Regions from separate parts of the Frankia casuarinae genome, predicted to be linked through region 2. Evidence: riboswitches for the same ligand, from Rfam matches in the RefSeq annotation. Region 2 holds a riboswitch; each other region holds the start of a gene.
The links. A riboswitch is a leader RNA that binds a small molecule or an ion and turns the genes downstream of it on or off. The one in region 2 is predicted to bind cyclic di-AMP.
Positions count from the first base shown of each region.

Region 1: another riboswitch for cyclic di-AMP. It lies ahead of FRANCCI3_RS01435 (C40 family peptidase); the one in region 2 lies ahead of FRANCCI3_RS15020 (peptidoglycan-binding protein).
Region 3: another riboswitch for cyclic di-AMP. It lies ahead of FRANCCI3_RS22090 (transglycosylase family protein); the one in region 2 lies ahead of FRANCCI3_RS15020 (peptidoglycan-binding protein).

Region 1 is NC_007777.1:328,041-337,788, forward strand. Features, by position in the region: gene FRANCCI3_RS01420 (MurT ligase domain-containing protein) at 1-211, shown strand, start outside; gene FRANCCI3_RS01425 (type 1 glutamine amidotransferase) at 293-1,036, shown strand; gene FRANCCI3_RS01430 (PHB depolymerase family esterase) at 1,152-1,820, shown strand; gene FRANCCI3_RS01435 (C40 family peptidase) at 2,340-3,446, opposite strand; cyclic di-AMP (ydaO/yuaA leader) riboswitch at 3,452-3,618, opposite strand; gene FRANCCI3_RS01440 (hypothetical protein) at 3,970-4,356, opposite strand; gene corA (magnesium/cobalt transporter CorA) at 4,571-5,830, opposite strand; gene FRANCCI3_RS01450 (PhzF family phenazine biosynthesis protein) at 6,055-6,768, shown strand; gene FRANCCI3_RS01455 (hemerythrin domain-containing protein) at 6,973-7,734, shown strand; gene FRANCCI3_RS01460 (PP2C family protein-serine/threonine phosphatase) at 7,971-9,143, shown strand; gene FRANCCI3_RS01465 (sensor histidine kinase) at 9,143-9,748, shown strand, end outside.
Region 2 is NC_007777.1:3,532,192-3,541,939, reverse strand. Features, by position in the region: gene FRANCCI3_RS15030 (alpha/beta hydrolase) at 254-799, shown strand; cyclic di-AMP (ydaO/yuaA leader) riboswitch at 1,359-1,557, shown strand; gene FRANCCI3_RS15020 (peptidoglycan-binding protein) at 2,049-2,798, shown strand; gene FRANCCI3_RS15015 (AfsR/SARP family transcriptional regulator) at 3,056-3,892, shown strand; gene FRANCCI3_RS28215 (lasso RiPP family leader peptide-containing protein) at 4,086-4,196, shown strand; gene FRANCCI3_RS15010 (asparagine synthase-related protein) at 4,193-6,049, shown strand; gene FRANCCI3_RS15005 (lasso peptide biosynthesis PqqD family chaperone) at 6,072-6,389, shown strand; gene FRANCCI3_RS15000 (lasso peptide biosynthesis B2 protein) at 6,386-6,916, shown strand; gene FRANCCI3_RS14995 (ABC transporter ATP-binding protein) at 6,894-8,855, shown strand; gene FRANCCI3_RS14990 (acyl-CoA synthetase) at 8,895-9,748, opposite strand, start outside.
Region 3 is NC_007777.1:5,209,298-5,219,045, reverse strand. Features, by position in the region: gene FRANCCI3_RS22110 (hypothetical protein) at 1-748, opposite strand, end outside; gene FRANCCI3_RS22105 (adenylosuccinate synthase) at 928-2,211, opposite strand; gene FRANCCI3_RS22100 (DUF3151 domain-containing protein) at 2,303-2,737, opposite strand; gene FRANCCI3_RS22095 (transglycosylase family protein) at 2,823-3,542, opposite strand; cyclic di-AMP (ydaO/yuaA leader) riboswitch at 3,545-3,734, opposite strand; gene FRANCCI3_RS22090 (transglycosylase family protein) at 4,208-4,885, opposite strand; cyclic di-AMP (ydaO/yuaA leader) riboswitch at 4,892-5,126, opposite strand; gene fbaA (class II fructose-bisphosphate aldolase) at 6,032-7,069, opposite strand; gene FRANCCI3_RS22080 (DedA family protein) at 7,303-7,902, shown strand; gene FRANCCI3_RS23730 (CAP domain-containing protein) at 8,212-8,931, shown strand; gene FRANCCI3_RS22070 (NAD-dependent epimerase/dehydratase family protein) at 9,190-9,748, shown strand, end outside.

The DNA.
Region 1 (9,748 bases), 2.2 Mb from region 2:
GGACGTGCCGTTCGAACGGCTCGCCGGCCGGCAGGTGCTGGTCACCGGGGAGCGCAAGGAGGACATGAGCGTGCGGCTGGCCTATGCGGAGGTGCCGCACAGCGTGTATGCCAGTGCGCGGGACGCGGCCCTGGCCGCCAACGAGAAGGTGGTCGACGTCGTCGCCAACTACACGGCGTTCCGCGATCTGCTGGTGAGGTCCACGCAGTGAGGTTGTGCGCGTGGCTAGGTTGTGCACGCGGCGAGGTTGTGCACGCAGTGAGGTTGTGCGCGAGATGAGGGGATCCACGCGATGACGGGCGGCTCTGCGACCAGGATCGCGCTGATCTACCCCGAGCTGCTTGGTACCTACGGCGACGGCGGTAACGCGATCGTGCTGTCCCAGCGCCTGCGCTGGCGTGGTTTGCCGGTCGAGGTGGTGAACGTTCCCGCGGGGTCGGCGGTGCCCGAGAGCTGTGATATCTACCTGCTCGGCGGCGGCGAGGACGCACCGCAGGTCCTCGCCGCGGACGGCATCCGGCAGAACCGGGCGATCCGGCGAGCGGTGAGCTCGGGAGCGGCGGTGCTCGCCGTGTGCGCCGGCTACCAGGTGATCGGCGCGACCTTCCCATCCGGTGGGGAGATCCACGAGGGGCTGAATCTCGTCGACGTGGAGACCCGTCGCTCCTTCGGCCCGTCGGACGCGCCGCCGGCGCGTGCGGTCGGGGACATCGTGGTGGAACCGGACGCACGGCTCGGCCTGCCCACCCTGTACGGGTATGAGAATCACGCCGGGCGGACGAGGCGGTTGCCCGGCGCGAGCGGCATCCCGCTCGGTACGGTCCGGCTCGGGATCGGTGACGGTGACGGCGGAACGGACGGCATCGTGGATGGCCGGGTCATCGGCACCTACCTGCACGGGCCGGTGCTCGCGCAGAATCCCGCCCTCGCCGATCTCCTGCTGAGCTGGGTCCATGGTCCGCTGCCGCCGTTGGACGCGCCCCGCGAGGTGGAGGTGCTGCGCCAGGCCCGGCGCCGCGCGTTGGCCGTCACCTGACGCGTCCCCTGGCTTTTTTTGGGGGGACAAGTGGGGGGACAAGGCGGACAGGCCCCGGTCTGACCCCGGTCTTGTCGTCATCTGCTGCCAGGTTTGCGGCGTTTCCCGGCCAGCGGTGTGGTTCGGTTGGACCGTGGTGTCGAATCCCCTCGCCGGATGGTGGGGCAAAAACAAGAGAACCGTGCTCATCGTCGGTGTCGTGATCGTGGTCGTCTGGGGCTACCTCGGGACCCGTGACCGCCCGAAGACCCAGCGGGTCAGCCTGCCCGGCGACTACGCGTCGGCGGGCCGCGAGCTGCTCGTCCAGGCCCCGTCCGATCCCGCCAACCCGCTTCCGCTGGTGTTGATCCTGCACGACGACAACGCGGACGCGAAGTCACTTGACCGGCAGAGTGACGCCGGCAAGCTCGCGAACTCCCGCGACTTCGCGGTGGCCTTCCCGGAAGCCGTGGGCGGCACGTGGCGGATCGACGGACCCGAGGGGGCCGACGTGCGCTATCTGCGCGACGTGGTCCGCTTCGTCTCCACGAAACGGACCAAGGTGGATCCGAACCGGGTCTACGTGTGGGGGATCGGCGAGGGTGCCCGGCTGGCCCTGACCGCCGCCTGCGCCCCGGGTAAGCCGGAGTTCGCCGCGGTCGGCGTCGTCGGGCAGTTCGACCCGGAGCCCGGGCCGACCTGCCAGGACCGTGTCCCGGAGGGCCGGGCCCCGGAGGCCTCCTGGGACCGGAAGGTCAGCGAGACCCTGTGGAAGTTCTCGTCTGGTCACCGGCTGGGGGCCTGACCGCGGCGCCCGCGAGCGGGCCGGGCGGTTTCCGCACCGGGCAGAGACCGAGGGCTGAAGTCCGCCGATGCCGCCGGGAGGGGGGTAGCGGCATCGGCGGACCTGGTCGGCCGGGGCCCGAGGCCCGCCGGCCTTCCCGTGCGGATGGGGGGGGAATCCGAGGGAAGGCCGGCGGAATCGGGGGCCTTCCGGCCGGACGGACGTCAGATGGGGGGGAGATCTGACGTCCGTCCCACCGGAAGGAGGGCCCGTCCGGAGAGCTGGAAAGGAACCACATAGGCGGGTTGTCGGGCGGTGACAGGGCCCGCTTGCTGGTCTGTCCGCGGCTTCGCCGGTGGGTGGGAGTCCCGGGTCCGGCTTCCACGGCTTCGGGTCGGCGCCTGGAGAGGGGCTCGGTAGCCGGCCGCTCGTGGACTGGCAGGGCTCGTGTGGTCCGCGCCCCAGCCGCGAAGGCGATCCACCGGAGCCGGGTGAGCCGTTGCGTCGGCATGAGGGCGGTGCGCCGGCTCCGACCGGCCGCTAGAGGATCCGACCGACGTAGTAGGAGGTGGTATAGATCTTCTTGAGCGACACGACGTCGCCGGTGTGCGGCGCCGCCCACATCATGCCGTCGCCCGCGTAGATGCCGACGTGGTAAATGTTCCCGGGTGTCCCGAAGAAGATCAGGTCGCCGGGCTGTTTGTTGTACTGCGACACCCGGGTGGCGGCGGCGAACTGGGCGTCGGTCGTCCGCGGCACGCTCCTGCCGAGCTGCTTGAAGATGTACTGGATGAGGCCGGAGCAGTCGAACGAGCTCGGGCCCTCCGCACCGTAGACGTAGGGCTTGCCGGCCTGCAGGGAGGCCAGGTAGACGGCCTTCTCCCCGAGGGAGCTCGACGGGACCGGAACCGACGCCTGGTCCGCGGCGTCCCCTGTCGTGAGGAGATCCGACCAGGCGGCGTTGCGGACGAGCCGGGGGGTGGGCGCCGGCCGTACGCGCAGGGTGGCGTCGTTCGCCGAGCGGGCGGACTGCAGGGCGTCCGTGCCGTCGAAGACCGCGGTGACATTCGTGGTGGTGAGCACCCGGGCCGTGTAGGAGGCGTAGCCCTGGGCGTTGGTGTAAAGGTGCTTGAAGGTGGCCCACCCGGTGGGGAGCTTCACCTGCACCTTGACCAGCTGGTTCGCCAGCGGTTCGTGGGTCTGCTCGTTGTAGAGCGAGAAGCCGATGTCGATCGGCTGGTCCGCGCTGACGCTCACGTCGGGGTTGGTCACCCGGAGACCGACCTGAACCTTGCCGGCCAGGGGCGGGGCGTCGACACCGCCCGTCGAGCCGAGCAGGGAGGTGGAGCCGTGGGTGCTGACCGCCGCGGCGGCGATGCTGCCCCCCAGGGCGGCCTGGGAGCCGATCTGCGCGGCGAGGGTGATCGGAGCGGTGTTCGGCTGCTCGTCCTTCGCGGCGTCGGCGTTGATGTCGGTGGCGCAGCCGGCGAGAGCCACTCCGGAGACCGCGACGGTCCCGGTGGTCACGGCGGCGAAGGCGCGGGCCCGGGCCCGGCTGCGGGCGGCCGGGGGCGCGGAGGGTGCGCGGTGACGGCCGCGACCGGCGCCTCGCGTTTCTTCGTCGAGCTGCACGCTTTGCGCGGACAACGGTGTATTCCTTCCCGTGCGCCTGCGAAGTGAGCTGTCGGGTTCGGGCTGGGCTGCCCGGCTCTCGCGTGACCTTCACGCGTCGAGCTTCACCCCTAGGTCGACACCGCGGATCGGCGCCGGCCGGTGGAGGTGGGTCCCCCGCTCCTGCCCCTGATGACGACTCGGAGGGGACACCGGGGCCGGGGGCAGGACTCGGCGTTCGGCCCGGTGTTGTCGTGACGTCGGCGTGAGACTAGTCCACTTGGATGGGGTGGGTAAACACTAGTCCTTCCCAACTACAGCGAGTGCGCGTTGAAGTTCCCGTCGCGCGGCGTCGGCGGCCCGCGCGGTCGGCCGGGCTGACCGGGCGGCCCTAAGGCCCTTCGCGCCCCGTTTGTCCTGCTGGTTTTTCGTTGCGTGTGGGGTCCGCGGCGGCGGCCGGTCCGGGTGAGAGGCGGGCGGGCGGGTAGCCCTCCCGCGGCCCGTGGGCGATTTTGACTACTTAAAGTAGTCGACGGGTGAGGCCGGGTGTGCACCCCCCTCAGCGGGACCGGGAGCCGCGGCGGGTGAGGAATCCCGCCGCATCGAGCACTTGGAGCTCGACCGCGAGCTCGTGGACCTCACGGGGCAGCGAGCGGTGGTGCGCCAGCGCCTCGACCGCGGCGCGGGCGTGGTCGGCGAGCTCGTCGAGGGCGTGCTGGCGCTGGCGCATCCGAGCCCGCTCCTCCTGGATGGTCCGGACCGTGTCCTCCTGCCACCGGCGGGTCCGGATGAGATGCTCGCTGGCGTCGGCGGCCTGCCGCTCGGCATCCTCCAGCCGGTTGAGGAGCGCGTCGAGGGCCTCCAGCCGGCCGGCGAGCTCCGCGATGAGATCGCCCCGATCGGGCAGGATGGCCGTTTTACGACTCTTGGGGTCAGGCGAGGTCATGGAGTCCCCCGAGGGGTGGGGGGTCGGCGGGGACCGCGCCGAGCGGCTGGCGCGAGACCCGGTTGCTCCGACACGGTTGGTAACGGTAACCGACGTGGCGGGCCAGGGGTAACCCATCGTACGGATACGTCGCGTCAGCCAACTTATAGTAAAAAGGGACTATGGATCTGCCGTCATTGTCGTGGTCTATGCGCGCATAGCATGCAGGTCGGTGTCAGAGCCAGCCGTTGCGCTTGAACGCACGGTAGAGAAACAGACAGATCGTCGTAATGACGGCCAGGACGGCCGGGTAGCCCCACGTCTGACGAAGCTCCGGCATGTGGTCGAAGTTCATGCCGTAGATCCCGGCGACGGCGGTCGGGACGGCGCCGATCGCCACCCAGGCACTGATCCGTCGCATGTCCTCGTTCTGCGCGATCGTCACCTGCGTCAGCGTCGCCTGGAGCACGGAGGAAAGCAGCTCGTCGAAGTGAGCTATTCGCTCGCTGACCTGCTCGAGGTGGTCGGCGACGTCCCGGAAGTAACGGCGCATCGCCACGTCGACCATCGTGGGGGCGTCCATGGTGAGGGTACGCAACGGGCCCGCGAGCGGCAGCACCGCGTGCTTGAGCTCCAGAAGCTCGCGTTTCATCTGGTAGGCGCTTTCCGTCGACGGCTTCTGATCCCGATGGAAGACGCCCGTCTCGATCTGGTCGACGTCGGCCTGGATGCTTTCCACGGTGCGGACGTAGTCGTCCACAATGCTGTCGCAGATGGCGTGCAGCACGGCCGTCGGGCCGTGCCGGAGCATCTCCGGGTTGGCCTCCAGCCGGCCGCGCAGCTTCGTCATCTCCCCGTGCCTGCCGTGCCGCACGGTCACGACGAAGTCCTCGCCGAGGAAGATCATGATTTCGCCGGTGGTGACTACCTCGGAGGTGCCCGTTACCTGGGTGTGCTCCACGTAACTGGTCGTCTTGAGCACCATGAACAGGTGGTTCTCGTATTGCTCGAGCTTGGGGCGCTGGTGGCCGGTGACCGCGTCCTCCACCGCGAGCTTGTCCAGCCTGTACTCCTCGGCGATCGCGGTGAGCTGCTCGTAGCTCGGCTCGAACAGGCCGAGCCAGGCGAACCCGTTGCGTTCGGACCGCGCCAACCGCAGCGCGTCGGCCTGGTCGATGTCCATGGTGACCCGCCGGCCATGGCTGTACACGCCGCAGGCCATGACGCGCCCGTCCGGTGTCCGCGGTAGCTCGGAGCGGGGCGCCCCGCGTCGTTTGCGACCCACCCGGACCAGGGAGACCGGACGGGTCAGCGCGCCGGCGAGCTTATGGGCGTTGGCCGACGCCTGCTCCAGGGCGTCCCCCAGCACCTCCCGAACGGGATGCTGGCTGCCGTGGTCGCCGCCGTCCGGGCGCGCGCCATCAACGTCGCGTCCCCGGGTCTCGCGTACCGTCTCGTCGCGTACCCTTTCGCCCGGCACCGCGTCGTCCCGCATCACTGCCTTCTTCCCTGCCGCCGATCCATGTCCAGGTCCACCTGTCGGCATCTCCCACGCCCTTCCCCGCTGGTGAACCTTCATGGTGACAAGTCGGTGCCGGCCGTCCGGAGGCGATCCGGGCTTCACCGTGGACGCGGATGCCTGGCAACTGTGCCGGCGTGGTGTGGCACGAAGGGTGAGATACACGTCCGGCGCATGGGATACGTCACAGGGAGGATCGAGTGATCGGGATCGAGGTACGCACGCTTCGGGTGTTCGCCGACGAGACGGGCGCCGGCGGCAGCCTGCTCGCCGTGGTGCTGGATGCCGCGAAGCTGCTGCCCGACGCGCGGGAGCGGTCCGTCGTCGCGCGCCGACTGGGCTGCCCCGCCACGGTCTTCGTCGACGACCCGGAGTTGGCGGAGCTGGCCACCTTTACGCCCACCGGGGAGCTGCCCATGGCGGGGCACGCCTTGGTGGGGTCGGCCTGGCTGTTGGGTCGGCTGCTCGGTGGCCATCCGGAGATCCTCCGCCCGGCCGGCGGCGAGGCGGTCAGCTGGCAGGAGCAGGGCCGGGTCTGGGTCCGCGGCGCCCTGGCCGCCGTGCCCTGCTGGTGGCATGAGATGCTCGCGGACCCGGGCCAGGTCGACGCGCTCGACCTGCCCCGTCCACCCGCCGAGGACCTGACCCAGCTCTGGGCGTGGGAGGATGAGCCGGGCGGGGTCGTGCGGGCCCGGGCCTTCGCCAGCAGGCACGGCGTCACCGAGGACGAGGCCTGCGGGTCGGCTTCCATGCGACTGGCCGCGATGCTCGGGCGGCGGCTCACCATCCGGCACGGCGCCGGTTCGATTGTGCTCGCGCAGCCGGGTCCGCCCGGCCACGCCGATGTCGGCGGCCTGGTGGTCGAGGACGAGACGAGGTTCCTCGCCGATCTCGACGAGTTCCTCGCCCGGTGACGGTGCCGTTCGGCGCGGCCACGGCCGGACACCACGGGGACCAAGCCTGAGAGTGTAGGTGCCGAGCGAGGCGACTGGCACCCTTTGTGGGTACCGGGTTACGGCTGCGTGGTGGCTGCCGAGATGCGGACCGGGTCGGATAGGCGTAGCTTTGGATCCCGGTAGCTCTCCGCTGGGTATCCGCCCATGGGCTGCGAGGTGGTCATGGCCGAGACGTTGGTGACCTTGGTGGAGGCCGCGCATCAGGATGCCGTCCGTCTGATCGAGCTCTCGCGCGACGTCGGTGCCCACGGTGACGTGGATGGTCCGTCGACCGACCCGCGGCAGGCGCTGCGCGCCAGCGACGCGGCCGTGGCCGCCGTCTCCGCGCACCTGAGCGCGATGGAGTCGGTGGTCTACCCGGAGATGGCCCGCCGGGTCGTGGGCGGCCGGGCGCGGGTGGCGGACCTGGGCCGCTTGGCGCGGCGCTGCTCCTCGGTGATGCGCGGCATTGAACAGTACGTCCAGGGGGACCTCAACCGGCCCGCGGAGCCGGTCGCGAACCTGCGCCGGGATCTGGCCGCGTTGATGGTCGAACATGCGACGCTGGAGGACGAACTTCTGCGTGAGCTGATGGCCGAGCTGTCCGACGACGAGCGCCGGGATCTCCTCGACCGCTTCTCCGACGCGATGCGCCACGCTCCGACCCGACCGCATCCGCACCTTCTGCACAGCAGGCTGTTCGGTGGAAGCCTGGCGGCCCGCCTGACGGGCTACTGGGATCACCTGCTCGACGTGATGGACGCCCGGGAGGTGCCCGGCGCGCCGAGGCGGGCCCCGGTGCCCGCCGGGCTGTGGGGCTGGTACCTGCTGGGCCGTCCCACGGCGCCGGCTGCGGGTGAGACCCCGTCAGGGAAGGAAGGCGCGCAGGGCGACACCACCGCTGGTAGCCACAACGTCACTGGTGGCCACATCGCCGCTCATTGATCCGTCCTTGCGACTGCCGTCGTTTCCGTAGGCCCACCATGTCTTCCTGAGCCCGGTCTTCCGGAGCCCGTCGCGCTCTGTCTTCCTGACGGTCTTCCTGGCCGCGGTCCACTCCGGTTCGGCGTTCCGATGCGCACGGGCGCCGTGGTCGTGCCATGCTTCGAGTCCGGGTTGGGCCGGTATGGCCTCGTGTCGTGCAATGCCGAGGAGATGTGTCAGGAACCGAGGGCACCGCGATGCGGGCGCCGAACGCTGATCCCGTAAAAGTGATCTGGCCGGTGCTGTTGGTCGAGGATGATGATGCCGACGCCTATCTGGTGTCCGAGCTCCTCGACGAGGTCTCCGCTCCGGTCGAGCTGACCCGGGTGCGCACGGTGGCCGAAGCCGCCCGTCGCAGCGAGCACGTCGCGTGCGTGCTGCTGGATCTCGGGCTGCCGGACAGCGAGGGCCTGTCGGCGCTACGCCGGTTGCTCACGGTCGAGGCGGGAGCGCCGGTCGTGGTGCTCACCGGTCTGGTTGACGAGTACCGGGGGGCGCAGGCGGTCGCCGCGGGCGCGCAGGACTATCTCGTCAAGGGTCAGGTCGACGGGCGGGACCTGGTCCGGGCCGTCCGGTACGCGATTGAGCGCAAGCGGGCCGACACCGCCGCGCAGGCGCTGCGGGAGTCGGAGCTGCTGGCGGACGAGCGGGCCCGCCTCGAACGCGGCCTGTTACCCCGGCCACTCATCGACGACGGCCGGTTGCATCACGACGCCCGGTACCGCCCCGGCCGGCAGCAGTCCCTGCTCGGCGGGGACTTCTACGACATGGTGTCCACCGCGGACGGCACGCTCCACGTCCTGCTCGGCGACGTCTGCGGGCACGGCCCGGACGAGGCGGCGCTCGGGGTGAGCCTGCGGATCGCGTGGCGCACGTTGGTCCTCGCCGGTGTTCCGGAACCCGACCGGCTCGGGTATCTCCAACGCGTGCTGGTGAGCGAGCGGGAACAGGATGAGATCTTCGCGACGGTGTGCACCCTCGCGATCGCTCCCGACCGGACCTCGGCGCGGATGCGGCTGGCCGGTCATCCGCCGCCGGCGCTGTTGCATCCGCGGCTGTCGGCGCTGCCGGGCGACGTCGTCGGTCCGGCTCTTGGCATCGTCGACGACGACCTCTCCGAGGAGGTGCGGATCGAGCTCGGGCCGCACTGGGCGCTCCTGCTCGCCACGGACGGCCTGCTGGAGGGGCGGGAGGGACCGGGCGGGGAACCGCTGGGCTGGGAGGGCGTGCTGCCCGAGATCGCCAAACTCTGGCCCGCCGACGACCCCGACGGGCTGCTCGACAACCTGATCGACCGGGTGGAGGCGCGCAATGGCGGCCCGCTGACCGACGACGTCGCGCTCCTGCTGCTGATCTGGGGTGCCGGCTGATGCCGGAGCGCACCCACCCGAACGTCACCCACCCGAACGTCACCGACGGGGGAGCGGGCGACGCGGGGCCGAGCGGAGCGGTGGAGCGCGGCCGGGTCGGGTCCGTCTGGCGCCTGCGCCGTCGACTCGAGGTGACCTACGCGGTGGCGGCGATGGTGCTGATGATCGTCGCTGGTCTCGTCGTCTCGTCGTTGGTCCGGCTTGATGACGCCCTCCACACGCGCAGCGACGTCCTCGCCCCGGCTCTGCTGAGCTCCACCGAACTGGTCTCCAGCCTGGTCGACCAGGAGACCGGGATGCGGGGCTACCTGCTTCAGGGCAGCGAGGACTTCCTGGAGCCCTACAACGAAGGGCGCAGGGCCGAGCGCACGCTGCTCGCGGACCTGCACCGACGGCTCGTGGAGCGCCCCGACCTGCTGGCGAGGCTCGCCGTGCTGGAGGACCGGATCCGGGCCTGGCACGGCGACTACGCCGATCCGGCCATCAACGCGGTGCGGGTGGGCGGTCCCGCGGCGGCCCGCCTGTTGTCACCGGAGTTCGGCAAGACCCGCTTCGAGGCGGTCCGCGCCGCGGCCGGGGACCTCGAGGCGGACCTGCGGGCCAGG
Region 2 (9,748 bases):
CCTGGCGTTCTCCTGATTCACGGTCACTCGATAGGTCTGTCCGTAGATCGTCATCGCCTGCGTGGACGCCAGCCGCCTCGGTATCGATGTCCGGTCAGTACCGGGTACATCTCTGGACGGTTTCCGATCGGAGCATGCTGTGTCGTCCATGGTTTCGTCGTCATACTTTCATCCGCGCCCCCGTGGATATGTGGGGGGGCCGGGAACCCGTTACTGGCCCAGTGGTGATCCCACCCACTCGAGAAGAGCCAGTGTGGTCCTTCTTCCCGGTCGTGGAGAATCCGCCGAACATTTCGAGGGCCTAGCTTTCCGGCTCGCGCTCGACGGCTATCAGGTGACGTTTCTCGACCATGGGAGAGACACCGTCCTCGCCCTTGGTGAGGCGCGTGCCCCCGATGGTCCGTTCGTCCTGCTGGGTTCGGACAGCGGGGCCCTGCGGGCGTTGGTCGGCGCCGGTTCGCCAGCGGTCCGGCCGGATGCCCTCGTGTTGCTCGACCTGCCGCTGGTGTACCGGAAGATCGCGGGCGAGGATCCGGGACAACCGATCCCACGGTCGCTTCCCGACCTGCCGATCCTGTTGCTCCATGCCGAGCGCGACGAGGTCAGCCCGCTTGCGCTGGCGCGCATGATGACGCGGACCGCGCGCCGGGCCCGGCTGGCGTCGCTGCCCGGGGGGCATGGCGTGCTCGCCGGCCCCGGCCGGCGTGCGGTCGGCGCGCACATCCTGCTGTTCCTCGAGAACCTCCGTGTCCCGCGGCTGGCCCCACGGCAACGGCAGCGGGACCGGTCGGTCGACTGATCTCGCCCGGTGCCGGGCGCGCCCGCGTGCCGGTCCGATCGGGGTGTGCCTTCGCGGGAGGCCCAACCGCTCAGCAGGTGTTTCCTCGGCGGGTGCCGGCGCGAATCACGCGAATCCGCGGGTCAGTCGTCCGTCCCGTACCGCATCGTCCGTTTTCCAACGGCGCAGGCTTCGAGCCGCAGGCTCGAAGCCTGCGCCGTTCGCGTTTGCGTACCCGTCCGCACGCCACCCGACCCCCGGGCCAGGCTTCCCGCTTGCCGTGGTTGCCGTGGTTGCCGTGGTTGCCGTGGTTGCCGGGGTTGGGTTGCCGGACGGCCGGGCGGTCCCGGTGACTACCGGACCTCGTGGCCACCGGTCCCCGTCTCGACAGACCGGCCATATCGCCAAGATCCGGTCGTGACGGGTGATCTGCGTCGCTACCGGTAGCTGCTATTGATGTCCGAGAGTTGCGGCATCGCAGCGTTATGCACGCATCGTGACCAACATGCGCCCAGATTCGGCACAACTCGTACTTGTCACTACGGTCTGTAGTTCGCTACGGTTGCGGGGTATCAACAGCTCCGGGCCGACGCCGAGTTCTGTCCACGGTCCGCAGCTCCCTCCGAGAGATCTTGGGCAGAAGCGGGGGAACCACGTTCCTCCGGGTGGCTCGTTGCGGGCCACCCTTGGGGTTAAGCCGTTACGCGCACGCCGCGGAAACGGCCGGGCTTCCCGGCCCGAACCCGACAGCTAACCTCGCAGGCGTACGGGAAGGACTCGACGTTGCCTGTGTTTCAGGAACGCTCGGCTCCGGTCTTCTGGACCGTGACGCCGTTCGGCGCGACCCGCGGTGCGTCCCCGCCATACGGGGCGCCGTTCTCGCCCTGACGTCTTCGCGAGAACGTGCCATCCGGTCGGTGCCCGTACCGGCCGATCGCGCTGACGCGCCATACCACCAGCTCGGCTGAAAGCCACCCGGCCTCGTCGTCTGTGGTCGGCTGACCCCTGCCGTCCACCGGGCCCGCCAGGCCTGGAACGGAATGACCACGGCCGCCTGCCGTGCTGTTCAGCCCATCGACCCCGGGATCCCCAGGGCGCGTCGATCGGTCGTCCCCGGTCGTCCCCGGACGGCCTCTCGGCGCACCGGCAGACCGGCACTGGGTGCTGCCCTTCTCCAGCGCGGTCGTCTCCGCTCGCCCTCCTTCGAGCGGCATCCCTCCCCTCGATCACCCGTCTGTGTTCGACGACACCGAAATGAGATGTCAAAGAAATGGCCAAGGGAAAGCATCGGAAACGTTCCACCCGGACCCGGGGCGCCGTTGTCGCCGCCGTCGGTGTGATCGGCGCCGGCGCCGGCATGTTCGCCACCGCGAGCCCGGCCAGGGCCGCCACCACGGTCCCCGATGTGACGATCGCCAGCGCGGCCGCGAACGCGGGACTGCCCGGCTGCCGCGGCGTTCCGCTGGCCACCTGGGTCGCGGTGGCTCTTGCGGAGTCCGGCGGCAACCCCTACGCCCACGCCACCTACGGCGAGGACTCGCGCGGCCTGTGGCAGATCAACATGCGGGCCCACGCCGGCTGGGTGGGTAACCGCAACCTCTACGACCCGGCCGTCAACGCCTGGGCGGCGAAGAAGGTCTGTGAAGGCCAGGGCATCACCGCCTGGAGCGCCTACACCAACGGCCTGCACTACCGCTACCTGGCCCGGGGACAGGCGGCGGCGGCGGCCGTCTCGCGCGGCGTGCGGTTCACGAACATCTCCTACTCCTCGCTGGCTGCCCCGGTGCGTGCGGCCGTGGTGGCACCCGCGGCCCGCTACCCGTCGCTGGCCGTCGGCCTCGGGTTCCGCCTCGACGTCCACCAGATCCAGAAGAGGCTCGCCAGCCTTGGCTACCCGATCAGCGTGGATGGGAAGTTCGGGTACCAGACCAACCACATGGTCAAGGACTTCCAGCTGAAGCACGGTCTGGTGGTTGACGGGATCGTCGGACCGCAGACGCGGGCGAAGCTCGGGATCTGACTCTGATCGAGGCCCGCCGACCGGGCTCCGCTGCCGCCGGCCGGTGTTCCCGACCCGCCCGAGGGCGCTGCTCGATATCCGCACGCACCGGATGACTACCCGGGGTGAGGTGGGGGTATTCAGCCACCGGGCCAGCACCCGGCCGGGAGCACCGGGTCGGGAGACGGCATCGGCCCGGGCGGGACCAGCCGGCCCGCACGGGACCAGCCGGCCCGCACGGGAAAACCGAAACGGGGGCCCGATCGATGAGAGCCACGATGCTCGACGACTACCTACCTGAGGCGAGTCCGAACGCATCCTCCGTGACCGGGGCCGGTCTCCTGTTCGCGGTCCTGGGGCCGCTGGAGGTGCGGCGATCCTCGGGCGAGCAGGTCCGCATCGACCAGCGCAAGAAGCGCATACTGCTGCTGACCCTGCTGCTGCACGCCGGCCAGTGGGTGAGTGTGGACGGGATGCGGCTCGCGCTCTGGCAGGATGCCCCGCCGCGCTCCGCCGGGGGCAACATCAAGACTTATCTCTCGGAGCTGCGGCACACCCTCCGGCCGCCCCTGGACACGTCCGGAGCCGGGGGGAACGGCCCCGGGCGCATCGAGAGCCGGCCGGGGGAGTACCGCCTGGTCGTCGCGTCCGGTGAGATCGACGCTAAGCGGTTCGAATCGGCCGCCGAGCAGGGCCGCGCCGCCGTGCGCGCCGGCTCGCCGGAACGCGCCGCCGGGTTTTTCGAAGGCGCCCTCGCGCTGTGGCGGGGGGACGCCTTCGACGAGCTCCCGGCGGAGATCGCGGGCGCGGAGGTCCTCCGGCTGGAGGAGGCTCGCTGGGCGGTGTGCGAGGACCTGATCGACGCCCGCCTGGCCCTCGGCGAGTACGACCGGGTGCTGCCGACCCTGCGGGCGCTCACGGTCGAACATCCGACCCGGGAACGTCTCTGGGCCCAGCTGATCCTTGCGTTGGAACACACCGGCCGGCGGGCCGAGGCACTGGCCGAGTACCAGACGGTCTACCGGCGGCTGGTGACCGAACTCGGGATCGAGCCCGGTGTCGAACTGCGGCGTGCCCATCAGCATGTACTGAATCCGGACTCGTGGGTCACCTGATGCCACGGCCGTGCCGGCCGAGTCGTGCGCCGGAAGTCAGCTGAACCGCCAGTGAACCCGGCGGGGGAATTTCAACCATACGGGCTGGACCAGCCGGCCGGCGCCCGGGCCACGCGCGCGGCGCCGCCGTGTATCACCACCGGGGCGCACGCCACCGGGGCGAGGGCGCGCGGAAACCGCTGAGGAGAAGACGATGAAGGCTATCTACCTCCCCCCGCGACTGGAAGATGCCGGCAGCTTCGCCGCAGTGACGAACGGCCGCTGGGGCTGGGGGCGTGACTACTCCTGGCGGCGTTTTGCGTGACGGCGGCCGGGGTGGCGGTGGTCCCGATTCCGTCCTGCTGGTTTCTGGTGCTGGCCGACCGTGATCCCGTCGTGCGTCCGCCGGGGGCTCGTCGCATGCTGCGGTATGCCTCCGGGCGGCCGTGGATCGTCGGCAACTGGCCGGACGATGCCATGGTCAGTGCCGTCGCCGGGCGCTCGCGGCTGGCCCTGATCGGGTGTGCCGCGACCAACGCGCGACAGCTCCTGCGGCTGCTTCTCTCGGCCCGTGACGTGCACGCTCTCGACCTCGCGCGCGCCGTGGCCGGCGACTACCACGTGATCGCCGAAATCGACAGCCACCGTCGCGTCCAGGGCAGCCCGACGGGAACCCGGCGGGTCTTCACCGCCCGGTTGGGCAGCCACCTGGTCGCCGCCGACCGCGCCGACGTGCTTGCCCGGCTCACGGGCGCCCCGCTGAACCGGACGGCGCTGGCTTTGTCGCTGCTCGACCCGTCACCGCCCCATCCGCTCGATGACCTGGTGCTCTGGGAGTCGATCGACGCGCTGCCCCCGGATCACTACCTTCTCGTCGGCCCTGACGAGAAGGCCACCGTCCTGCGGTGGTGGCGTCGACCGGCACCGGTGCGGTCCCGCACGGAGGGGGCGCCGACCCTGCGGGCGGCTCTCGCCGAGGCCGTGGCGGCGCGGGTCGCCGGCGGCGGGACAGTGAGCTGTGATCTGTCGGGCGGACTGAGCTCCACCTCGGTGTGCTGCCTGGCCGCGCGCGGCCCCGCCGACGTGGTCGCGCTCACCGGGATCGCCCCCGATCCCGGTGACGACGACGCCGCGCGGGCCGCGGCCACGCTCCCTGGCGTCACGCGCGAGATCCTGCCCGCCGCCGGGCTTCCCCTCGTTTACGACGGCATCGCCGACGCCGACGAACCGCTCGACCGGCCGTTCGTCGGCATCGGCGACCGGGCGAAGCTGCGCGCGGGTCTTGACCGGGTCGCGCTGTACGGGCCGCGGGTGCACCTCACCGGGTTCGGTGGTGACGAGGTCGCCTACGGCTGTCCCGCCTACCTCCCCCGGTTGTTGCGCCGCCGGCCCCGGCGGGCGCTGCACGACCTGCGCGGACACCGAGCGCAGGAGGGCTGGCCGTGGATGGCGTGCCTGCGAATGATGCGCCCGCGCGGCTACCGGGACTGCCTCGCCGACATGGCCGATGCGCTCGACCAGGCCCGCCGTGCCACGGTCGGCCACGCGCGCCGTCCGGCCGGTTCCGGCCGATCCCACCCGGGCGTCCTGGCCTCGCTCGACTGGGCCTTTCCGCCTGTGGTCCCGGGTTGGCTCACGCCGACGGCCCTCGACTTGCTGGCCGGAGCGTTCGCGGAGGCCGTCCGGCGCGCCCGGCCGCTGGCCGAGACCCGGGACGGCCACGCCGATCTCTTCGCCATCCGCGCTGGCGCGGCGGTGTTCCGGTTGTTCGACCAGCTCGCCGATCCGGTCGGCCCGCCGCTCGCCGCACCCTTCCTCGACGAGCGGGTGGTCCGGGCGGTGCTGGCGGTGCGGCCCGAAGAGCGCACCGGTCCGTGGGAGTACAAACCGCTACTGCAGGAGGCCATGCGCCGGCTGGTGCCGCAGGAATGCCTGCGCCGCGAGACCAAGGCGGATACCGCCGCCGAGGAGGATCAGGGCCTGCGCACCAGCCAGGACGTCCTGGTGAAGCTGTGCGATGACAGCCCGTTGGCCGATCTCGGCCTGATCGAGTCGGACGCGCTGCGCCAGGCGTGCCGATCTTCGTCCGTACCTGGTCATCGCCACCAGGCGCTGCGACCGACGTTCGCGGCGGACGCGTGGCTGCGGGTGCTCGCGAGCCGGCGGGGCCCTGACTGAGCTACCGGAGGAGTGAGTGATCATGGTGACGCTGCGGCCTGACGTGGTGCGGGCGCCGACCCAGTACGGAGCGGTGCTCCTCCATATCGACAACGGCCGATACTGGACCCTCAACCCCTCGGGTGACCTGGTGCTGCGGATCCTGCTCGACGGCGGTGACACGGCAGCCGCCGTCCGCGGGCTGTGTGAGACCAGCGAGGTTGACCCGGAGACGGCGCGCCGCGACGTGGAGGGTCTGCTCGCCCAACTCGCGGACGTGGGCCTCATCGAGGCCGAGCCCGAGTCCCGATGGTCACCCGAGACCGAGGCGGTCTGCGATCCCCGGACGCAGGCCCGGTGACCGCGCCGATGGTGGTCGAGCGGCCGGAGGCGAAACCGTCCCTCGCTCGTCGGCTCGGCGCGCTGGTCGCCGTGGGGATCGCGCGGGTGCTCGCGACCCAGTCGCCGGCCCGCATCTGCCGGGTGCTCACGGGGGTGGGCGCGGGCGCCCGCCCGGCCGACTATGGCACCGCGCTCGCCGCCCGGCAGGCGGTGACAGCCGTGAGCCTCACCTGCCGCGGCGCGCGGGGCTGTGTTCCCCGCTCGATAGCGACCGCCCTGCTGTGCCGGTTGACCGGAACGTTCCCGACGTGGCGTGTGGGGGTGCGCACCATCGCGCCGTTCGCCGCGCACGCGTGGGTCGAGGCGGACGGAGTGATCGTCGGGGAGTCGATGCCGGCAGGCTACCTGCGGCCGCTGCTCAGCGTCGGTCCGGGAACGGTAACCGGGCCGCGTCGCGTGGGCTGGCTCCGTCGCGTGGGCGGGCTCCGTGGGAGTGGCGGGCTTCGGGGAAGGGGCGTGCCTCGTGACGAGGGCGTACGTCGTTGAGGGGGAGGGCCGGGGAGCTGCCCGGGGGCCTGCGTCGCGGGGCGTCACGGAACTCTGGGCGCTGCTGCGCGGCCGTCGCGGGGCGGTGGCGATCGCCACGGCGCTGACCGTGGTTGGCACCGCCGTCGGGGTGCTCCAACCGCTGCTCGTGATGCGGGTGATCGACGCCGCGCAGGCGGGGGGTGTTCCCGGCTGGCTCATCGGGGCGCTGCTGGGTCTGTTCGTCGGCCAGGCGGTGATCGACACCGCCGGGCACTACCTGCTCGAGCGCGTCGGCCAGGGCGTCCTGCTCGGCCTGCGCACCAGCCTGATCGGCCACCTGCTGCGGCTGCGCATGCGGGTGTTCGACACGCGGCGGATCGGGGATCTGATCTCCCGTGCGAACACCGACACGACCGTGGTGCGGGAGGCGGTGGCGTACAGCTTCACCGCCCTGGTCACCAGCGTGATCGGCGTCGTCGGCGCCGTCGCCCTGATGATCTGGTTGAACCCCTGGCTGTTCCTGCTCGTGCTCGGGGTGGTGGCGGTGGCCGGGGTCGTGGTACTCGGCGCGCTGTCCCGGATCAGGACGGTGTCCGAACGTGGGCAGGCCAGCGTCGGCGGCATGACCGCCGACCTGGAGCGCGCCCTCGCCGCGATCCGTACCGTGCGGGCGAACCGCGCCGAGGGGCGGGAGGCCGCGCGCATCGGCGACCACGCCGCGGCCGCCTACCAGGCCGGCCTCCGGATGGCGAAGCTGGACTCGATCATCGCCCCCGCGATGCAGCTCGCGGTGCAGGGAAGTGTGCTGGTCGTGCTCCTGGTCGGCGGGGTCCTGGTGGCGCGCGGTTCGGCCTCGCTCGGCAGCCTGGTCGCCTTCCTGCTGTATGCCACCTACCTGGTGATGCCGTTGTCGCAGCTCATCGAGGCGGCGGCGACCATCCAGCGGGGGATGGGGGCGCTGTCGCGGGTCAACGCGGTGTTCGCGCTGCCCCGGGAAGGCGACGACGAGTCCGTGCGCGGTCCGCTGCGCACCGTCGCGGTCGTGGCCCCCGGCGGGACGCGCCCGCCGGCACCATTGTCGCCCTTGTCCTCGTCGCGAGTGTCGTCCTCGTTCTCGTCACGAGGGGAGACGCCGAACCCGCGGGCGCCGTCGATCGAGTTCCGTGACGTCTGGTTCGGCTACGCGCAGACGCCAGTGCTGCGCGGGGTGTCGTTCACGGTGCCGTCTCGCGGGCACGTCGCGCTGGTCGGGCCGTCCGGTGCCGGCAAGTCCACCATCCTGGAGCTTGTCGAGCGCTTCTACGAGCCGGACGCCGGAATGATTCTGTTCGCCGGCCACGACGTCCGCGCGATGCCCCGCGCGACCGCCCGGGGGTGGGTCGGGCTGGTCGAGCAGAACACCCCGGTGCTGCACGGCAGCCTGCGGGACAACATCACCTATGCGGCGCCGGATGCGACCGAGGAGCAGATCGCCGCGGTCCTGGCCACGGCGGGGCTGCGGGACTTCACCGACCGGCTGCCCGAGCGGCTCCGGACTCCGGTCGGTGATCATGGTGTGCTGCTCTCCGGCGGGGAACGGCAGCGGGTCGCGATCGCCCGCGCGCTGCTCGCTCAGCCCGCGGTGCTGCTCCTGGACGAGCCCACGGCCCAGCTGGACAGCGTCAACGAGCAGGCGCTCACTCGCGCGATGAGCCGGATCGCCGCCGAGCGGGCACTGCTGGTCATCGCCCACCGGATCTCCACGGTGCGGGCCGCGGATTTCATCCTCGTGCTGAACGAGGGCCGCGTGGTCGCGCAGGGCTCGCACGAGGAGCTGATGGCGACCAGCGCGTTCTACCGCGGCCTCGCCACGGGCCTGCCGGCCGGTCCCGCCAGCCCCGCCAGCCCCGCCGGGCCGGTCAGCCCGCCAGAGCGCGGGCGAGCCGGGACCGCAGGGCCTCCCGCCCCGGTGAGGTGAGCGCTTCGAGCCCGCTCTCCTCGACGCCGTGACCTGCACTCAGGGCGTTTCCGGGGGAGCCAGGGCGGACTTGCGGATCTTGCCCATCGAGTTGCGGGGGAGCTCGGCCACCAGGTGGATCTCCCGGGGCCGCTTGTGGATGGACAGCTCCCGCGCCACGAAGTCGATGAGCGCCTCGCTCGCCGTCTCGTTTGCCGTCTCGCTCGGTGTCCCGTCCGACGCCCTGCCCGGTATCCCGCCTGGTGCCCCGCCCGCCGCACCGGCCAGGTCGGGGGCGACGACGAAGGCGGCGATGCGCTGCCCGAGGTCGTCGTCCGGCAGCCCGACGACGGCGGCCTCGCGCACGGCCGGGTGGGCCAGCAGTACGGCCTCGACCTCGCCCGCGCCCACCCGGTAACCGCCGCTCTTGATGAGGTCGGTGGATCGGCGCCCGACGATTCGGTGGTGGCCGTCCGGGGCGACGACCGCGGCGTCACCGGTGCGGAACCAGCCGTCCGCGGTGAACGACGCGGCGGTGACCTCCGGGCGCCCCAGGTACCCGTCGAACAGGGTGGCACCGCGGACCTGCAACTCGCCGATGCTCTCCCCGTCCGCGGGCAGCTCGGTCCCCGTCTCGTCGTCCACGAGCCGGGCCCGCACCCCCGGCAGGGTGGTACCGACCCAGCCCGCCCGGCGCTCCCCGTCCGCCCGGGCGCTGATGGTGATCAACGTCTCGGTCATCCCGTACCGTTCGATCGGGGCGAGGCCGGTGAGCCCGGTGAGCCGGTCGATCACCGGCCTCGGCAGGGGGGCACTGCCCGAGACGAGCAGCCGGGCCGAGACCAGGGCGCGGGCGGTGGTCGGATCGTCGCAGACCCGGGACCACACGGTCGGCACGCCGAAGTACAGGGTCC
Region 3 (9,748 bases), 1.7 Mb from region 2:
CGACGATGGCGGCGGCGTCGACCGGCCAGACCCGGACCTCCCGGCCGAGCACGGTCAGCGGGGCGGGATCGTCGCGGCCTTCGAAGGCGCGCCCACCCGGTTCGACGAACAGGTGCAGCGACCGCCCCGCAGCCGGGAAGTTCTCGCAGCGCCAGTACAGCAGCGGCCACGCCTGCAGCCGTTCCCGCCGTCCCGGCCAACGCCGGCGGCGACCGGGGTCAACGGCCGCCTCACCCGCGTCCGCCCGGTCCGCCCGGTCCGCCCGATCCGCCCGGTCCGCCCGATCCGCCGGGTCGGCCCGGGCCGCCGGGTCCGTGACCGCCCGTGTCGCCCGTGTCGCCCCGCCCTCGCTCAGGTCCAGCGCGGGCAGCGGCCGCCCGGCACGGTACCGCGCCGGCGCGCGGTGCGGCGCGGTGCGGGTCGCCCGCACCGTGACCGGTGGTACCAGGTGTTCGGCCGCGCAGAAGTCCAGGAAGTCACGGATCTGGGCGTCGACGTGACTGGCGACGGCCGCGGCGCGTTCGAGCCGCTGTGCCTCGGCCCGCTTCGAGCTCCGGATGGCGTGGCTGCCCCGCAGCAGCACGTCGGTCAGGGTCTGCGGCAGAGCCTCGCCGGTGGGGGAGAACCCGACCGGCCAGGCGTCGGAGTCGGTCGGGTGCAGGTAACCGCGTCTCACGGCTGGTGGCCAACGGGCCGGTTGCGGGGCTTCGGCCGGTTCCGGCAGCGACAGCGGTGTCCGCCCGGGGATGGAAGGATCGTCATCCGACGGCCGGGACCTGACAACGGCCACCGCCACCACCCCCGGACGTCATTGCTTTGCGTGACCGCCCAAGCGTCGACGGTAATGCTTCCGGGTGCAACCGGAACCGACCGGATCTCGGCCCGCGCCGGGCGGGATCAGATCAGGTCCGTTCCGGACCAGTCGTTTCAGACCAGGTCATTGATGACGAGCGTCTGGTCCCGCCCGGGACCGACGCCGACCGCCGACACCGGGGCGCCGGAGAACTCCTCCAACGCCCTGATGTAGTCCTTCGCGGCGCCGGGCAGGTCGGCGAACGACCGGACGTCGGAGATGTCCTCGTGCCAGCCGGGCAGGTCGGTGTAGATCGGCTTGGCGTGGTGGAACTCGGTCTGGGTCATGGGCATCTCGTCAACCCGTTCGCCGCCGAGGTCGTAGCCGACGCAGATGGGCACCCGGTCGAAGCCCGACAGGACGTCCAGTTTGGTGAGGAAAAGGTCGGTCAGGCCGTTGACCCGCACCGCGTAGCGGGCGATTACGGCGTCGAACCAGCCGGTGCGCCGCGCCCGGCCGGTCGTCACGCCGAACTCCCCGCCGATGCGGCGCAGCTCCTCTCCGACCTTGTCGTCCAGTTCGGTGGGGAAGGGGCCGGCGCCGACCCGGGTCGTGTAGGCCTTGATGATGCCGATCACCCGACTGATCCTCGTCGGGCCGATGCCGGCGCCGGTGGCCGCGTAGCCGGCGGTCGGGTTCGATGACGTGACGAACGGGTAGGTGCCGTGGTCGACGTCGAGGAGGGTGCCCTGGGAGCCTTCGAGCAGCACGACCTTGCCCGCGCGCAGCGCCCGGTCGAGGATCAGACCGGTGTCGGCGATGTGGGGTTGCAGGCGTTTCGCGTAGTCGGCGTACTCCTCGACCACCTCGTCGAGCTCGATCCGGCGCCGGTTGTAGACCTTGGCCAGGACCTGGTTCTTCTCCCGTAGCACCAGTTCGAGCTTCTTGTGGAAGATGCCCGGGTCGAGGAGATCCTGCACTCTGATGCCCGTACGGGCAACCTTGTCGCCGTAGGTGGGACCGATGCCGCGACCGGTGGTACCGATCCGCGCCTTGCCCAGGTAACGCTCGATGACCCGGTCCAGCGCCCGGTGATGGGGCATGATCAGATGGGCGTTCGCGCTGATCAGGAGCCGGGAGACGTCGATGCCGCGGGCGGTGAGCCCGTCCATCTCGGCCAGCAGCACGCCCGGGTCGATGACGACCCCGTTGCCGATCACGGGAACGCAGTCGGCCCGCAGCATGCCACTGGGAATCAGGTGGAGCGCGTAACTCTCCGCCCCGATGACCACGGTGTGGCCGGCGTTGTTGCCACCCTGGTACCGGACGACGTAATCGACGGCGCCGCCCAGGAGGTCGGTCGCCTTTCCTTTTCCCTCGTCGCCCCACTGGGCACCGATGAGGACAAGAGCAGGCACCGGGCGAGGTTACTAGGGATGGCGGGGTCGTGGGGCCGGCTGCGGCATCCTCGCTGGTCTCCACCACCGACGCGGCCTGATGAACTCACTGTCAGGTGAAGCCGAGCTCACTGGCAGCGACGGAATCGCTGTCGGCCAGGAACGTCCGGCAGCGGGTGGCCTCCTCGGCCTCCCCGATGGCCGCGGCCGCCCGACCGAGAGCGGCGAGCGAACGCAGGAACCCGCGGTTGGGTTCGTGTGACCAGGGGATCGGCCCGTTGCCCTTCCAGCCCGAGCGGCGCAGGGCGTCGAGGCCGCGGTGATAGCCCGTGCGGGCGTAGGCATAGGCCTCGACGGGTCGTCCGCCGGTGAGCGCGAGCTCGGCGAGCGCGGCCCAAGGCACGCTGAACGCGGGCAGCCGGGCGGCGACGGCATCCGGCGGATCACCGGCGACCAGCGCATCGGTCGCGGCCGCGTCGGAGGGCAGGAGCGTCGGCGGCGGACCGGAGAGCAGGTTGGGCTTTCCCGAGGTGGACGGCGTCGTCATGAGTGCATCCTGCCCGACGACCGGCCGCACACGTCATGGAGGTCACCCCGGACGCGCTTGCCCTGCGCGCACGGTGACCGGTCGGTCAGGCCCTGACGCTGACGTTCCACAGATTCTGGCCGACGACCCCGGGTTGACCGTCGCTCACCCGGGTGAGGTACGAGTACAGCGCGGCGATGCCCTGCGACTGCGGTCCGAACTTGCCGTCGACGGTGAGTACGAAGCCCTTCTGACGCATCCTGTCCTGCCAGACGAAGGCGTCCGGGCGAACGTCGTCGCTGAGGGACGCGTCGAGGACCGTGCCCCTGAACGAGCCGTCCCCCATCTCCCGGCGGGCCCGGTCCAGCGTCATGGGGGGTTCCACCGGGGTGATGGCCTGCTGGATGACGTCACCGGAGCCGCCCGGGACACTGGCCGGGCCGTTGTTGGTCAGGCCCATCTTGACCGAGCAGGACGGCCATGGCTGCCAGCCCCGCTGGTTGTAGAGCTTCGCGGCCGCCTCGTCCTGCGTGGCGGGCGATGCCTGGTACGGGCGGCCGGAGTACCCGAGCCCGTGCCAGGTCTGGTCGTCGAACTGGTAGGCACCGGAGAAGCCGTTGCCGGTGTTGACCGCGTAGTTGCCGCCGGACTCGCATTGGCGGAGCTTGGCGAAGTCGTCGGAGGTGGCCGCGCCCGCCGGAGCCGCGGTGACCGCGAGGCCGCTGCCGACGATGGCCGTGACCGCGCCGGTGGTGCGCAGGATGCGACCGGCGGGCGATGGGGCCTGCGGTGCTCGATGTCTGCCGCCACGACGCCCAGAGGGCATGTCAGTCCAATCCCGTCGCCTGCGGGGTGAGCTGTCGGGTGCGGGCTGGGATGGCCCGGCCGGAGGATCCGACCCCGGGTGGGAACCGCTCTCCACCATGGGCCGGGACGCACCGGCTTTACCCCAAGGACGCCGCTTGCGGCGCCCGAAATGTGGGTCCCCCACTCCTGCCCGCTGCGGTCGATGTTCGTTCCGGCCGCTCGTACGGGGGCAGGACTCGGCGTCCGTCCGGGCGGCCTCGCCGACGAGGCGAGTGAGCGGCACTCTAGCGAGAACCGCTCATGGAGCGCAAACCGGGGTGGTCCGGAGTAACCAGTGAGGATCGCGCGAATCGTGCCACTTCCATACAGGTTCCGCAGGTGGCTCGCTGGTCCTGCTGTTCCTCGTCGGCCTTGCCGAAGATCGGCTCTGCCGAAGATCGGCCCTGCCGGAGGCCGGTCAGGGTGCGGTCCTGGTGATGCTGGTGGTGGGTTGTACGGGCCGGCCCGTACGGGCCGTCAACCGGAGATCGTCCGGAGACAGGTCGGGCCAGCCCGTCGTCGAGGTGAGATCCCCTGACCGGTGTCGCCGGGGTGGGATGTCCGGTTCCCGCGGCGGTCGTCCCTCCGCCACGGGGGCGGAGCGAATGGATCAGCTGATGGAGCTGATGGGGCTGATGGGGAGGATCAGCGGAAGGTGGCCCGCCAGGTCGCCGGGCCGACGATGCCGTCGACGGCGAGTCCCTTGGCGGCCTGCAGGGCGCGGGCGACTGCGGCGGAGCGTGGTCCGTAGCGGCCGTCGATCGTGATCGGATAGCCCAGATGGTTGACGCGGGCCTGCCAGGCCCGCACGTCGTCACGTACCTGCCTGGCCAGTGCGGTCGTCAGGTTACGGGTGAATACGGGGGTGCTCATGGAGATGGGGCTGACCGTCAGCTCGCGGCGTTCCGTCGTGCGCGAGGCCTGGCCCGAGGAGCTCGACGAGCCGCCCGCGAGCTGGTCGGCGCCCATCCCGCGGCCACAGGCCGGCCACTGGCCGAAGCCGGACCGTCGGGCGAGCTTGAGCGCGGCCTCGTCCTGGACGGCCGGGGAAGCCTGGTGCGGCAGACCGCCGTAGCCGAGGCTGTGCCAAGTGCTGGCGGAGAACTGGTAAGCGCCGTAGTACGCGTTGCCGGTGTTGGTCGTGTAGTCACCGCCGGACTCGCACTGCCGCAGGCCCGTCCAGGTGGTGGCCGCATCGGCCGGCTGGCTGAGCGCGAAGGTGCCGCCCACCGCCGCCGCGAGTACTGGTGCGACCACGAGGGCCCGGGCCCGGCTGCGGGTACCGGCGCGGCATTGTCGGCCACTGATACGTGCGTCGGACATGTCTTGTGGTCCTTCCCCACGCCTGCGAGGTGAGCTGTCGGATTCGGGCTGGGAACTGCCCGGCCGTGCCAGGGATCCCTGGAGACGGAAGCCGCACCGGAAATACCTTTCCGGGTGGTCGTCGCACATGGCTTCACCCCGAGAGCATCGAATCCTTTCGATACTCGGAGATGGGTCCCCCGTTCCTGCCGCCCGGTTCGAGAAATCGTCGGCCAGGGGCAGGATTCGGCGTGCCGCCCGACGAATGCCCGACGTTGTTGCCGGGCACGGCGAAAACCATAACCACGCCGCCCGGCGAGTCGCCAAGCATTGAATAGGGTGCGTGAAAAAGAGCACACTCGGCGCGCCTGCTTGAGTAGGAACTGGCGGCCTGGTATCGCGCGTGCGCGCCCGCTCATCAACCTGGCGGTACGGCGTGCGGAGGCATTTGTGCTCGGCCGATCACCCTGTTTGCCGATGGTCGACGATGAGCGGAGAGTCCCACATCAGGCCAGATGCGTGACATGTCGACAAAGGCGTGACGGCCCTGCTACGAGATCGACGCGAGTGATCGGCCTGATACTACGCTTCGTCCATTGAAGCCTGTTTTTGTGAGAAAAACAACGGAAATCGGGCGGTAACTTGCGGCGTTGTGATTTTTGCACACGGCGGATTCAATCGGACACCGACTGTGAAAAGCGCCCGTCGGATCACCACAGTGGGCGAAGGGGTTCCCTGGGGGTGGGGCGGTAGGTGAACGGTTACCGAAGGTCCGGTGCGTGTCCGCTCATTTGGCCGAAACCTGCTGGTTGCCGGCGGGGGCGGCGTTACGCGAGGAGCGGGATGCCGCGCCCGCTAAACAGTGGTCCCCCAGCCGTCGGAGCGACCGGGGGACCGCGCGGGCCGGCATAGTACGGGAAATCGGCGGGTCGTGCATCGGACCGGGGCGGGTCGGATGTCCGCCGCGTGCCGGTCGTTCCGTCCGCCGGAAATGATGGAGAGGGTCGGACCGAGGGGTCCGGAGAATGTCCTCGGACGAGCGGCGGCGGTTGCTCGGTTGCCCGTTCGCGGCCGGCGGCTATCTGTCCGCTTGTCCGCCGGCCGGCGGACAAGCGGCCGGTATCCGACGAACCGATCCCGCCAGCCGGCGTGCGCTCCTGGGCCCGACTATGCCCGCCCGAGGCTGGTGCCGGCGGAACGGAGGTCCTCACACGCCTGGGCGACGCGGGCCGCCATGCTGCTCTCCGCGAGCTTTCCGTAGGTACGCGGGTCGTACGCCTTCTTCACGCCGACCTCACCGTCCACCTTGAGAACGCCGTCATAGTTTTTGAACACGTGGTCCACGATGGGGCGGGTGAATGCGTACTGGGTGTCCGTGTCCACGTTCATCTTGACCACCCCGTAGTCGAGGGTCTCGCGGATTTCGGTGAGAGCCGACCCGCTACCGCCGTGAAAGACGAGGTTGAACGGCTTCGCGCCGGCTGGCAGCCCGAGCTTCCTGGCGACGTACTCCTGTCCTTCGTGCAGAATCGTCGGGCGTAGCTTGACGTTTCCGGGCTTGTACACACCGTGCACGTTGCCGAAGGTGGCGGCGAGCAGGTAGCGCCCCTTCGCGCCGGTGCCGAGCACCTCGGCCGTCCGCCACATGTCCTCCGGCGTCGTGTAGAGCTTCTCGTCGATCGCGCCGACGACGCCGTCCTCCTCGCCGCCGACGACCCCGATCTCGACCTCGAGAACGATCTTCGCGGCGGCGGCGTCCGCGAGTAGTTCTTCGGCGATCTTGAGGTTCTCCTCGAGGGGGACCGCCGAGCCGTCCCACATGTGCGACTGGAAGAGCGGCTCGCGTCCCTGGGCCACCCGATTCTTCGAGATCGCGATCAAGGGGCGGATGTAGGTGTCAAGCTTGTCGGCCGGGCAGTGGTCGGTGTGCAGGGCGATGTTGACCGGATACGCCTTCGCGACGTGGTGGGCGAACTCGGCCAGTGCCTCCGCGCCGAGGACCATGTTCTTCACCGTCGAGCCGGACAGGTACTCGGCACCGCCGGTGGACACCTGCACGATGCCGTCACTGCCGGCTTCGGTGAAGCCCCGCAGCGCGGCGTTCAGGGACTGCGACGAGGTCACGTTGATCGCGGGGTAGGCGAAGGACTGGGCCTTCGCCCGGTCGAGCATCTCGGCATATACGTCTGGCGTGGCGATGGGCATCGGTGGGGCTCCTTACGAACCTGTAGGGGCGCCGATCAGCCATGCACCCGCGGTGCAGGGCAGCCGGATCGGGCCGAAGCCCGCCGTGGACTCCTGATGGGCGAAGGGTATGACGCCTTGCCCCGTCCCGGGGTCGGATGCGGCTGACGTCGCCGGCGCGGTGCGGATCCGCGCGATGTGGTCCCCGCCGACTTGGTCGGCGGGTGCCGACCAGGGGCCGGCACACTGGTCGAGTGGACGTCGGCAGCCTGTCCGGGATGACGCTGTACGTCGTCCTCTTCGCGGTCATCTTCGTCGAGAGCGGGATCCTGATCGGGTTCTGGCTTCCGGGTGACACCATTCTCTTCGCGGCCGGGCTGATGGCGGCGGACGCGGCGTCGAACGTGTCCGTCGCGGTCCTCTCGATCGGGGTCGCGGCGGCAGCCACCGTCGGGGCGGCGGCGGGCTACTACACCGGGCATCGTCTCGGCCGGCCGTACCTGGAACGCAGGCACGCCACGGTGCTGGCCCGTACGGAGGAATTCTACCGGCGGTTCGGGCCGATCACCCTGGTCGCGGCCCGCTTCGTGCCGTGGGCGAGGACGTTCGCGCCGGTACTCGCCGGGACCGTGGCGATGTCATGGTCCCGCTTTCTGATCGCGGTCGTGCTCGGGGCGCTCGTCTGGGGGACCGGATTGATCCTTCTGGGCTATACGGCGGCCGCCATTCCTGGGCTGCGGGACGCGGCGGTGTGGATCGCGCTCGTAGTGATCGTCATCTCCGTCATCGCCGGGATCGCCGGCGAGCTGCTGCGCCGGCGATCGGGCCGGCTCCCCGACCAGGGGCCGCGGTAGTCCGCGTCGGGCGAGGAGCGCCGAGGGGGCGGGCGAGGAGCGCAGGGATGTTGTCCGTCAGTGCCCCGCGGCGCCGGATCATGCCGGGAGATCCGTGGACCGGTAGTCTCCACGACGTTACGACCAGATCACATTGGACGATCAATTCCCTTTCCTATGGCAATTTCTGGCTATGGCCGGCTAACCTTGATCGATCCAGGTACGCGGTCGGGGGTCCGACCACCGAAGGATTCGATGCTTCGACAGCACGGGCGGCACCATGCGGGACGGCGTCGCGCCGGCCCCGTCCTCTGCAGCGCGGCAGGGGCCTTGACCGCGGTTCTGACGGTCGTGCTGCTCGCGGGTGGTCATTCGGCACCGCGTGACGGTGACCGCCTGGCCGGCCGCGCCGGCACGCAGCCGGATCGGGGCGTGGTCGGGGTGGCGGCCGGGGTCCCCCCCACGTCGATCGCGGGTCGGATCGCGGATCGGGGTGCGCCGACCGGACCCGGGGCCGAGCCTCCGCCCACCGCTCGCCTGGCCGGTCCGGATCAGCTGGCCGCCGCGCGGGCGGCGGCTCTGGCCCTGGCCGCGCCGGTGACTGCTCCGTCCGCGTCGGCCCCGGCCGTCGCATCCCCCCACCCGCCGTACCTGCCGGCCTCCTGGATGAGCCTGGTCGGTCAGGTCGCGACCTCGACCAACTTCGAGCGCCGGGCGGCCGGTTGTCCTCCGTTGATCGTCGACTTGCGGTTGGCCGCCGCGGCCCAGGCACACAGCGTCGACATGGCCACGGTCGGCTATTTCGGCCACGGCAGCCCGGACGGTCGCTCGCCCTTCGACCGGATCGCCGCCGCCGGCTTCTCCTTCTCCATCGCCGCCGAGAACATCGCCGCCGGTCAGCGCACCGTGGCCGAGGTGATGCGCGGATGGATGAACAGCCCGGAGCACCGATCGAACATCCTCACCTGCTCGCTGACCCGGATCGGCGTGGGCTACGCGACGGGCGGCAGGTACGGCACCTACTGGACCCAGGACTTCGGGACGCCGTGAGGGCCGGCCCACCTGCCGGGCGCGACCGGCCCGTGGCATCCCGGGAGGTGCACCCGACCTCGATCCTCCCGACTCGCGGGGATGTCCCGGTCCTGATCAGTAGTCGATCCCGTAGGGTCGGGTCGTCGCCGACGGCAGCGAGCACGGCAGCGAGCACGGCAGCAAGCGTGGTAAAACCCGCGGACCCAGCCGGTGGACGGGCCGGCGGGCCGCGCGGCAGCGCCGTCGGCGAGGGTGATCCTGGCAGGAGGAGCGACCTTGGTTCGGGCGGTGGTCACCGGCGCGGCCGGCTTCCTCGGCGGAGCGCTGGCCCACGCGCTGCGGCGGCGCGGTGACGACGTTGTCGCCATCGACATCCGGCGCGCGCCGGGTGTCATGCAGGCCGACGTCAGCCGTCCCGGTGAGTGGGAGAAGGCCTTTTACGGCACGGAGCTGGTGATCCATGCCGCCGCCATCGGGACCGGTGGCGTCGCGGAACTGACCCCGGTGCGTCCCGGCCGAGCCGGAGCGCCGGTACGGGTGTCCGACGCCGAGATCCGGCGGGTGACCCTCGGCGCCACGGCGGCGTTGCTCGACGCCGCGGGTCGGGCCGGGGTCGACCGCTTCGTCCATCTCTCCTGCGTGGACGTGCTTGCCCGGACGAGTGGCCCGGTCCCCGGCGGGACCGGGGACCGCAGGCCCGCGCGAGCCGTCGGCCGATCATTGGACGAGACCACGCCGATCGGACTGACCGGCGACGTCCGCGCCGACGCCATGGCCGCCGCGGAACAGGCGGTCGGGTCGGCCGCTGCGCACGGACTCGGCGCGACCGTCCTAC